DNA from 2 places in the Kineococcus halophytocola genome. Region 1 is predicted to be linked to the other one. Evidence: riboswitches for the same ligand, from Rfam matches in the RefSeq annotation. Region 1 holds a riboswitch; the other holds the start of a gene.
The links. A riboswitch is a leader RNA that binds a small molecule or an ion and turns the genes downstream of it on or off. The one in region 1 is predicted to bind cyclic di-AMP.
Positions count from the first base shown of each region.

Region 2: another riboswitch for cyclic di-AMP. It lies ahead of AB2L27_RS14490 (transglycosylase family protein); the one in region 1 lies ahead of AB2L27_RS13455 (C40 family peptidase).

Region 1 is NZ_JBGFTU010000014.1:116,795-122,321, reverse strand. It holds gene AB2L27_RS13480 (aldo/keto reductase) at 1-244, shown strand, start outside; gene AB2L27_RS13475 (RNA-binding S4 domain-containing protein) at 257-478, opposite strand; gene AB2L27_RS13470 (hypothetical protein) at 475-825, opposite strand; gene AB2L27_RS13465 (potassium channel family protein) at 985-1,767, shown strand; gene AB2L27_RS13460 (HNH endonuclease) at 1,800-2,294, opposite strand; gene AB2L27_RS13455 (C40 family peptidase) at 2,663-3,511, opposite strand; cyclic di-AMP (ydaO/yuaA leader) riboswitch at 3,514-3,684, opposite strand; gene AB2L27_RS13450 (metal-dependent transcriptional regulator) at 4,008-4,691, opposite strand; gene AB2L27_RS13445 (cryptochrome/photolyase family protein) at 4,823-5,527, shown strand, end outside.
Region 2 is NZ_JBGFTU010000016.1:98,003-103,529, reverse strand. It holds gene AB2L27_RS14500 (ABC transporter permease) at 1-830, shown strand, start outside; gene AB2L27_RS14495 (TrmH family RNA methyltransferase) at 850-1,476, shown strand; gene AB2L27_RS14490 (transglycosylase family protein) at 1,616-2,302, opposite strand; cyclic di-AMP (ydaO/yuaA leader) riboswitch at 2,299-2,468, opposite strand; gene AB2L27_RS14485 (lysophospholipid acyltransferase family protein) at 2,638-3,399, opposite strand; gene AB2L27_RS14480 (SDR family oxidoreductase) at 3,514-5,527, opposite strand, start outside.

The DNA of each region.
Region 1 (5,527 bases):
CGGGGTCGTCCTGGAGGGCTACTCCCCCTTCAAGGCCACCGACCGCACGGCCGCCCCGCTGCGGGAGGCCGCCGAGCGGCACGGGGTGAGCGTGGAGCAGGTCGTCGTGCGCTGGCACGTCCAGCACAACGTCGTCGTCATCCCCAAGTCCGGGGACCGGGACCGGCAGGCCCGCAACCGGGACGTCGAGGGGTTCGCCCTGAGCGGGGAGGAGGTCGCGGCGATCGACGCCCTGGGCCGCTGAGGGCCGCGGGCGTCAGTCCGTCACGCGCACGGCCCAGGTGCCCCCGCCCAGCCCGACGACGTCCCCGTCGGTGAGCTGGCGGCCGCGCCGGTCCTCGGCCTCACCGTTGACGGTGACGTCCCCGGCCAGCAGGGCCTCGCGGGCCTGCCCGCCGGTGTCGACGGCCCCGGCCAGCTTGAGGAACTGCCCCAGCCGCACGACGCCGGTGACCTCGACCTCCTCGGTACCGCTCACTCGTCGACGGCCAGGGCGCCGAGCACCGTGGCGATGCGCTCGGCCTCGGCGCGGGTGAGGCGCTCGGGGACGAGCACCTCCACGCGGGTGCCGTCGGGCAGCGGGATGGTGTGCATGAGCATCTCGCGGCCGGTCGTGACGACCTCGGCGTCCTGCACCTGCTCCGCCTCCGGGGTCGCGGCCGTCCCCGGGGCCGGGCCGCTGCCGAGGAAGGACCGCAGCCGGTCGATGCCCTGCTCGGCCAGCCGCTCGGCCGTCGGGTCGAGCCTGCCCTGCTTCAGCAGTCCGCGCAGGACCGCGTCGAGGGACTCGCCCTGCCGCCTGTTCTCGTTCCGTGGGTCCGACATGGCCACAGCCTCGCACCCGGCCGGCCGCGGCGCGTCCCCCGCCGGTCGCGGGCGCGGCCGCCCCGGGTCCACCTCTGGACCGAGCCGGGACCGAGCCGGGGCCGGGGGCACACGGTCTACCCTCGACCAGCCCCTGCGAGCCCACCGGAAGCGGCCTGCGTGACCCCTCCCGACGTCCCTCCCGCCGGCCCCCGGCCGACCGCCCGACCGGTCACCCGGCCCGCCGAGCTGCCCGGCCCCGTCCTCGCGGCCGCGGCCGTGGCGTGGCTGGCCGCCTACGCGCTGCCGATCCTGGTCACCGACCTGCCCGCCCCCGCGCGCCACGCCTGCACGGCGGTCACGGCCGGGGTCTGGGTCCTGTTCGGCGTCGACTACCTGCGCCGGCTGGCGCAGGCGCACGACCGGGTGCGGTTCGTCGTGACCCACCCCCTGGACCTGGCCCTGCTCGTCCTGCCGGCCCTGGGGCCGCTGCGGCTGCTGCGCGTCCTGACCGTCCTGCGGATCCTGAACCGCAACAGCGGGTCCTCCCTGCGGGGGCGGGTCGGTCTCTACGTCGTCAGCGCCACGACCGTGGTCGGCTTCTGCGCGGCGCTGGCCGTCCTGGAGGCCGAGCGCACCGACCCGGCGGCCGTCATCACCACGTTCCCCGACGCCTGCTGGTGGGTGGCGACCACCATCACCACGGTCGGGTACGGCGACCTGTACCCCGTGACCGGGACCGGGCGCCTCGTCGCCGTCGGGCTCATGCTGGCCGGCATCGCGCTGCTGGGGGTGGTGACCGCGTCCCTGGCCTCGTGGCTGATCGACCGCGTCAGCGACGAGCAGGAGGAGTCCGCCGCCGCGACCCGTGCCGACGTCCAGGCCCTGGCCCGGGAGGTGCGGCAGCTGCGGGCGGAACTGCGGGCGGAGCGGGGCGGGCCGGACCCGCGCCCCGGCGGCTGAACCACGCCCCCGGGCCGGGGTCCGGCCCTCGCTCAGGCGGCGGTGGCCAGGAAGGAGTCCCACCGCGGGTCGGGCTGGTCGGCCCCGCGCACCGCCCAGGACGCCCCGCGCGGCGGGCCGGGCCGGAACGGCAGGTGCCAGCCCATCTCCTCCGGGGTCCGGTCGCCCTTGGCGTTGTTGCAGCGCACGCAGCAGGCCACGAGGTTCTCCCAGCTGTCCGGGCCGCGCCGGCTGCGGGGCAGCACGTGGTCCACGGTCGTGGCGTGCCCGCGGCAGTAGGCGCACCGCTGGTGGTCCCGGCGCAGGATCCCGCGCCGGCTGACCGGGACGACCTGGCCCCGCGGCACCCGCACGTAGCGGGTCAGGAGGATGACGGACGGGCGTTCCAGGCTCACCGTAGCCCCGACGACGGGATCGGCGTCGGCGAGGACGACCGAGGCCTTCCCCGCCAGGACCAGGACCAGGGCCCGCCGGAAGGACACGACCGCGAGCGGTTCGTAGCCGGCGTTCAGCACGAGCGTGCGCACATCCACCTCCTGAGACGACAAGAGGCGCCTTCCCCGTCGGGGGAGGCGCCTCTGAGAACGACGACGGCCGCATGGTGGTGGTGCACACGGTGGTGCCCCACGACGTGCTGCCCGGCGGGCCCGTGCGGTATGTGCGATCCGGCTCCGGCGCGGCGGCCGGGGACGCCGGCACGACGTGTGGTCATCGGCCCCCCCTGAGTCGGTGCTGCGAGTCGGTGCTGCCCGTCGTCGATGACGGCAGAGTACGTCGCGGTGGTGGCGGAGTCAGCACCTTTCCCGTGAACGCGCCCGGACGGGTCGCCGGGCCGCCACGCACGGGGGGGGGGCCCCCGCGGGGGGGGGCCCGCCCCCTGGTGGGCGGATCGGTCTCAGACCGTGGGGGCCAGCCGGCCGAAGGTGACCGAGCTGCTCCAGATCGCGCGGAGCTGGACGGGCTTCCCGGCGCGGGGGGCGTCCCACATCATGTTGTCGCCGGCGTAGATGCCGACGTGGTAGGCGCGACCGCCGGAGTTGGAGAAGAACACCAGGTCGCCCGGCACGGCGTCGCCGCGCGAGATGCCCGCGGCGGCCTGCTTCTGCGCGTTCGCGGTGCGGGGGATGTCCACCCCGATCTGGCGGTAGACGTAGCTGGTGTAGCCCGAGCAGTCGAAGCCCGACGGCGTGGTGCCGCCGTAGACGTAGGGCACACCGGCGTAGTCGTCGGCGACGGACAGGATCTGCTGACCCAGCGGGACCGGCGCGGGAGCCGGGGCCGGGGCGGGGGCCGGCGCGGCGGCCTCGACGGCGGCGGGCTGGGCCACCGCGACGGCGCTCTCGGCGACGCTGGAGGCGATGACCGGGGCGGCGTCGCCGCTGCGGGTCGCGCGCTCGATGACGGGGGCCACGACCACGGGGGCGGGGGCCGGGGCCGCCGCGAACGTGGCGGCGGTGGTGGCCAGCGTCGCCGCGGTGGCGGGGGCGGACACGACGCCGGGGGCGGTGGCGCCGAAGGCCGCCGGGACGGTGCTGGCGACCGAGGTGTCGACCGCGGTCGGCGCGGCGGCCGGGGCCGCGGTGGCGGGCAGGGCGACCGCGGCGAGCAGACCACCGGCAGCGGCGGCGACGGCGCCGGTGCGGGCGACCCCTCCGGCGGTGCGGGCGACGCTGTCCGACAGGTCGGTCAGGGGCGTGAGGGGGCGGACGGCAGCGCGGTGGCGCGCCTGGACGCGAGTCGTCAAGGTGAGGGCCTCTCCGACGCCTGCGAGGTGAGCTGTCGGGTTCGGGCGGGAGTATCGCCCGGCCGGTTCGCACCGGCTTCACCCCAAGGACTCCGCGGACCTGACGGTCGCGCATCGCCCGGGAAACGTGGTTCCCCCACCCCTGCCATGTGATGTCTCGGGGACCTCGTCGCGGTGGCAGGGCTCGGCGTCCGCGGGAGGGCATCCACGTGCGTGGTCGTGGTTGCGGGTGGACCATAACCCGTTGACGACCGGCATGTCACGGCCCGGTGACGAACAGGTGCCGAGCTGGTGACGTGCCGTCGATCATACCCTTACTCTGAGTAACATCCCACCACGGACGGCTGACCTGCGTGAACGTGGGACGAGCGAGGGCCCCCGGTGGGGCGTCACGGCTTGCGCCGCAACGCCCCCGCGCGGGGGCCGTCGGGGTGGTCCCCGGTGGCGGGGACCCCGGGAGCGTGGTGGCGGGACCGGCCGCCGGGGGGGCGGGCGCTCAGCCCACGGCGACGAAGATGTGCCCCGCCTCGGCAGGTGTGAGATCCACCACGGTCTCCCCCACGGTGACCTCCACCCCCGCGCCGGAGGAGGTGGCCACGACCTCGGCCCCGGGCACGAGCCCGGCGGTGTGGAACTTCGCCAGCAGCGGGACGTCGGTCTGCAACGGCTCGCCGAGACGGCGCACGACGACGGTCCGGCCCTCCACCTCGGGGGCCGTCAACGGCTTCACACCGGACCGGAAGGTCTCGGCCGCCTCGCCCTCGCCCAGCTCCTGCAGCCCCGGGATGGGGTTGCCGTAGGGGTCGAAGTGCGGGTGGTCCAGGATCGCGACGAGGCGCTTCTCGACCTCCTCGGACACCACGTGCTCCCAGCGGCAGGCCTCCTCGTGGACCAGGCTCCACTCCAGGCCGATGACGTCGGTGAGCAGCCGCTCGGTCAGCCGGTGCTTGCGCATGACGCGCATGGCCTTGGTGGTGCCGGCCTCGGTGAGCTGCAGGCGGCGGTCGGTGCCGACGTGCAGCAACCCGTCGCGCTCCATGCGGGCCACGGTCTGGGACACGGTGGGTCCGGAGTGGTGCAGCCGCTCGGCGATGCGAGCGCGCATCGGCACGATGCCTTCCTCTTCCAGTTCGAAGACCGTCTTGAGGTACATCTCGGTGGTGTCGATGAGATCGCTCACCCGGTCATCATCCGGCATCGGCGCCGGTGGTCGCACCCCTGTCCCCACCGTCCGTCACCGCCCGCGGCGCGGGGCAGCTGCGAACGCCTCCCGATAGCGGGCCCGCCCCGCCGCGGCTAGCGTCGGCGCCCGTGACGGCCGCACGCAGCACCAGTGGGAGCACCCGGGACGGCACCGCCGTCCTGTGGTTCCGGCGCGACCTGCGCCTGCACGACCACCCCGCCCTGCTGGCCGCGGCCCGCGACGGCGAGGTGCTGCCGCTGTTCGTGGTCGACCCGGCGCTGTGGGGCCCCTCCGGCGACGTCCGCCGCGCCTACCTGCTGCGCTCGCTGCGCGCCCTGGACGCCGACCTCGGGGGCCGGCTCGTCGTGGAGCACGGGGAACCGGCCGAGGTCGTGCGCCGCCTCGCGCAGCGGGTCGGTGCCCGCCGCGTCCACGTCAGCGCCGACGCCGGGCCCTACGGCCGCCGCCGCGACGACGCCGTCGCCACCGCGTTGGCCGAGGACCGGCGCGAACTCGTCCGCACCGGCACCCCGTACGCCATCGGGCCGGGCACGATCCTCAACGGCTCGGGCAGGCCGTTCCAGGTGTTCACGCCCTTCTCCCGCGCCTGGTCCGAGCACGGCTGGCCCGCCCCCGCCGACCCGCCCGGCGACGTCCGCTGGCTCGGCGAGGGCGAGGGCGTCGACGGCCGGCACTGGCCCGCCGAACCCGACCTCGGCGACCTCACGCTGCCCGAGGCCGGCGAGGAGGCCGCCCACGACCGCTGGCAGGAGTTCCTCGAGCACGGCCTGGCCGACTACGGCGAGGAGCGCGACCGCCCCGACCACGACGGC
Region 2 (5,527 bases), on a different contig from region 1:
ACACCCTCGACGGCGTCCTGTCCGCCCGCATCGGCACCGCCCAGACGGTGGCCGCGTTCCAGGCGCTGGGGGTCGGGCCCGACGACGCGCGCGCGGTCCTGTCGCTGCCCCCGCCGGCCACGGTGCTGCTGGCCCCCGACGCGGTGGACCCCTTCATGGTCTACCTGCTGGGCCTGGCCTTCGCCGTCCTGTTCTTCCAGATCGTCCTCATCTTCGGGTACTCCATCGCCCAGAGCGTCGTGCAGGAGAAGCAGACCCGGGTCATCGAACTCCTCGTGACCACCGTCCCGGTGCGCCAGCTGCTCATCGGCAAGATCCTCGGCAACGGGATCCTGGCGTTCGGGCAGATCCTCGTGCTCGTCGTGGCCGGGGTCCTGGCCCTGCGGTTCGCCCAGCCCGAACTGCTGGACTCGATCCCCGGGATCCCCGCGGCGGCCGCCTGGTTCCTGGTGTTCTTCGTCTTCGGGTTCGCGATGCTGTCGTGCCTGTGGGCCGCGGCCGGGGCGATGGCCAGCCGGCTGGAGGACCTGCAGTCCACGGCCACCCCGGTGCAGATGTTCGTCATGCTGCCGTTCTTCGCCTCCTTCGCGGCCAACGAGCCGGGCACGTTGCAGACGGTCCTGTCCTACGTCCCGCTGTCCTCGCCGATGGTCATGCCCAAGCGGGTCGTGCAGGGCGACGTGGCGCTGTGGGAGCCGTTGCTGTCCCTGGGGGTCATCGCCGTCACGGCGGTGCTGTTCGTCGCGGTCGCGCGCCGCCTGTACGAGAACAGCCTCCTGCAGACGGGCCGGTCGCTCGGTTTCGCCTCCGCGTGGCGGAAGGCCGCCTGAGGCCTGGCAGGATCGCCGGGTGAACGAGTTCGGGCAGCGGGTCGTCGGCGTCGGTCCCTGGGAGGGGCCCTGGCCCGACGACCCGCGGTTCGACCCCGAGCTGCTCGCCGAGGGCGACCGCCGCAACGTCGTGGACCGGTACCGGTACTGGTCCAACGCCGCGATCGTCGCCGACCTGGACACCCGCCGGAACCCGCTGCACGTGGCCGTGGAGAACTGGCAGCACGACGCCAACATCGGCTCGGTCGTGCGGACGGCGAACGCCGTCAACGCCGCCGGGGCGCACGTCGTGGGCCACCGGCGCTGGAACCGGCGCGGCGCGATGGTCACCGACCGGTACCTGTCGGTGCACCACCACGCCGACGTGGCGGCCCTGGCCGTCTGGGCGGCGCAGCGGGGCCTGCCCGTCGTCGGCATCGACAACGTCGAGGGGTCGGTGCCGCTGGAGACCTACGACCTGCCGCGCGAGTGCGTGCTGCTGTTCGGGCAGGAGGGCCCGGGGCTGACCGACGAGGCGGTCGCGCACTGCGTGGACGTGCTGGCCATCGCCCAGTCCGGCTCGACCCGCTCCATCAACGTGGGCGCCGCCGCGGCGGTGGCGATGCACGCGTGGGTGCGCCGGCACGTCTTCGGCCAGCGGCCGTAGCGCCACAGGCCGGCGGCCGCAGCGCCACGGCCGGTCCCCGTGGGGCCGGGCGGGGGCCGGGACGACGAACGCCCCGGGCCCGGCGGGAGCCGGACCCGGGGCGGGTCGCACGTCAGCGGGGCCGGGGGCCCGGGGCGCCTCAGGGCAGGACGAGCACCTGGCCGACGCGGATGTGCGCGGGGTTGTCGCCGATGGCGGCGCGGTTGGCGTTCCACACCGACACGTAGCCGCCGGGGACGCCGTGGTTCACGGCGATCCGGTAGAGCGTGTCGCCGGGGGCGACGACGTGGCTGCGGATGGCGGCGGGAGCGGCCTCGGCGACCGGCTCCGGTGCGGGGGCCGGGGCGGGCGCAGGAGCCGGGGCGGGCGCGGGGGCCGGAGCGGGAGCCGGGGCCGGGTGCAGCAGCGCCGCCTCCATGCCGGCCGGGTCGGCGGCGCCGCGCAGGCCCAGCTTGCGCGAGCAGGACGGCCAGGCGCGCCAGCCCTGCTTGGCCAGGACGCGCTCGGCGACGACGATCTGCTGCTCGCGGGAGGCGAGGTCGGCGCGGGGGGCGAACTGCCCGCCGCCGAAGCCGGTCCACGTGCGGGCGCTGAACTGGATGCCGCCGTAGTAGCCGTTGCCGGTGTTGATGTGCCAGTTGCCGCCGGACTCGCACTGGGCGAGGCGGTCCCACTCCTGCACGGGGGCGGCGGAGGCGCTGGAGACCGGGGCGAGCAGCGCGGCGCCGGCGGCACCGGCCGCGGCGGTCGCGAGCAGGCCGCGGCGGGCGAACTTCGTGGTGCGGGACGCGCGGTGGCGCGCGGGGGCGCGACGGATCGCAGACATGTGACCTCCAACGCCTGCGAGGTCAGCTGTCGGGTTCGGGTCGAAGGTGGGTTGACCCGGCCGCGGGCGCGGCTTCACCCCGAGGACTCCCGCCGGGGCGGTCGTCCGAGGAACGTGTGGGTCCCCCGCTCCTGCCCACGGGCTCTGCTTCCGGCGCGGTGGGCAGGACTCGGCGTTCCGCGGCCGTGTCCCCGGGGAGCCCCGGGAACATCCCGACCGTAACAAGTCAGCGGTCCGCCGTACACCGTCCCGCGACCTGTCCGTGACCTGCGCCCGCACCGGTGAGCGGGCGGCAGCCCTCGCGCGTGACGCAGATCACGCCCTGGGTGCCGCCGTCAGCTGTTCGCGAGCAGCTTCGCGACGGCGTCCTCGATGCGCGTGGTGAAGTCGCCGGCCCGTTCGCCCTCGCGGCCGTGCAGCGGCTCTCCGAACGTCACGTGGATCGGCGGACGGCCCTTGACCGGCCAGTTCCGCTTCGGCGGCATGGCGTCGAAGGTGCCGCGCAGCGCGATGGGCACCACGGGCACCCCGGCGTCCAGGGCCAGGTACGCCGCGCCCTTCTTGAAGGGCCGCATCTCGCCGGTGTAGCTGCGCCCGCCCTCGGCGAAGATCACCAGGCTCCAGCCGTCGGCCAGCAGCTGCGAGGACGGGTTCTGCCCCCGGCCCCCGCGCCGTTCCAGCGGGTAGGTGCCGATGACCAGGCCCGAGGGCGCGGCCCGCCACCAGACGTCGAAGAAATAGTCGGCGGCGGCGGCGATCGCGACCCGGCGCCGGCGGCGCGGCCCGAGCGCCTCGAGGATGACGGGGGCGTCCAGGTGGGAGGAGTGGTTCGCCACCAGCACGGCCGCCGTGCCCAGCCGGTCCAGCACGTCGACGTCGTGCACCTGGATGCGCACCTGCGAGCGCATGAGCGGGGTCATCAGGACCCGCTGCAGGGTGGCGCGCACGGCCGTCGCCGGCGCCGAGCGCACCCAGTCGTTGCGGTGGACGGCGCGGCCGCCCCCACCGGGGTCGGAGGGGCCGGCGGGGCGGCGGCGCAGCAGCGGCAGCGCCCGCACGATCCGGGTCGGTCGCGGGATCCCCATCAGCCTCGCCACCCTCCGGTCCTCGACACACCGGCGGTCCCTGACGGTGCGGAGTTCACAGTCGGCATCCTGCCACGGCCTCCCACCGGGAGCCGGTCGGCCGTCGCCGCGGACCCGGCCGCGGGCTCAGTCCGTGCCCGCCAGCACCTGCTGGGGGACCCGCAGCCGTCGCGTGGGGGAGGAGGCCGCCCAGTCGGCCACGGGCCAGCGGGAGGCGCGCGCGACGCGGAACAGCGGCACGTCGGGGGAGACGGCCGTCGGGTTGCCGACGGTCTTCAGCAGCGGTAGGTCGACGTGGGAGTCGGCGTAGGCGTAGCTGGCGGCCAGGTTGGCGCCCTCGACCTCGGCGTAGCGGCGCAGCCAGGCGGCGCGGGCCTCGCCCACCAGCGGCGGGGAGGTCAGGAAGCCGTTGGCCAGGCGCCGCTCCTCGGCGCTCACCTCGTCCAGCTCGGTGCACACCACCTCGTCGAACAGCCCGGCGAGCGGGCGCGTCACCTGCCGCACGTCACCGGTCATGAGGATCGTGCGGTGCCCGGCGTCGCGGTGGGCCTGGATGCGGCGCAGCGCGTCGGAGGAGATCTGCTGCAGGAAGGCCGGGGCGAAGACGTCGTCGACGTAGGCCTCCAGGGCGTCCAGGTCGACCCCGGCGTAGCCGCGGAACAGCGAGCGCAGGAAGCTGCCCCGGTCGCGGCGCTCGGCGGCGATCCAGCCGGGCAGGTTGCGCATGATCCGGCCGAACTCGGCGATGCGGGCGGGGGCGTCCAGGGACGACAGCCGCAGCGTGAGGTAGGAGTCGACGACCGTGCCCGGCAGGAGCGTCCCGGCCAGGTCGAAGACGGCCAGCACGGGCGCGGAGCCCTCGGCGACCGGCCGCAGCTCGCGCGGGCCGCTGGCGGCGGCCTGCGTGCGGCGGCGGCGGATCTCGTCGTACTTGCGCATCTGCGCGGTGACGCTCGGGCAGTGCGACTCGAGCCAGTAGTGGTCCCAGTCGACCTCGGAGGTGTCGAAGCCCCACATCTCGACGTCGGCCGGGTCCAGGGACCGGTGCAGCGCGAGGGTCCGGTCGTCGACGAAGCGCAGCTCGGCCTCGGTGTAGGCCTTGTACAGGTCCATGTACCGGCGGGCGAACTCGATCTGGCGGCGCGCCTTGTCGAGCTTGTGCGAGACGTCGCGCACCTTCGCCGAGCGCGGGGCGAGGGCCAGGACGCGGTTGCCGGCCCCGGTCAGCAGCTCACCGGCGCGCACCTTGCGCTCCACGGCGCGCCCGCCGGGGAACTCCCACGTCGGCAGGACGGCCGGGGAGGTGTCGAAGGGGTGCTTCGTGAAGTACTCGCGGATGAACTCGTACACGTCCCGGAACGTCAGCGGGTTCCGGCTGCCTGAGCTCACGTGGTAGTAGGCCGGCTGCGACAGCGGCGGCGGCGTCGCGGAGGCCTTGAGGACGGCGTTGACGACGTGGTCGATCGGCACGACGTCGATGACGGAGTCCGGGGCGGCCGGGAACTCGGTCAGCTCACCGCGCCCGTAGGCCAGGATGATCGGCTCGGCCATCTTGAAGCCCTCGATCCAGCCCGGGTGCGGGTGCTTGACCGCGGACTCCACGATGCTCGGGCGCAGGATCGTCGTCGGGAGCACGGGGGCGGCGATCTCCTCGACCAGCCGCTCGCCCATGGCCTTGGTGAACGTGTAGCAGTCCGTCCAGCCCAGGGTGCGGGCGCGTTCCTTGCCGGCGGCCTTCTGCTGCGCGGTGACCCACGCGACGCGGCGTTCCTCGGCGCCGGCGGCCACGCTCAGCGGGCCGGCCCGGCCGTGGTCGCGCTCGGCGGCGCGCAGGAACTCCTTCAGGCGGCCCTCCAGGCGGGAGTCCTCCTCGATGCGCGCGGCCAGCCGCAGCCCGGACTCGGTCTCGGTGCGCCAGTCGACCCGGTGCTCCACGGCCCGCTCGGGCACGGCCCCGCGCCGGCGGCCGCCGACGTAGGCGGTGGAGACGTGGACGTAGTGCACGGCGCGACCGCCGCGCTCGGCGGCCTCCAGCGTGCGCTCGACGAGGGCGCGGGTGCCGGTGACGTTGGTGGTGAAGGCGTCCTGGATGAGCGGGTCGAAGGAGACGTCCCCGGCGCAGTGCACGACGACGTCGATG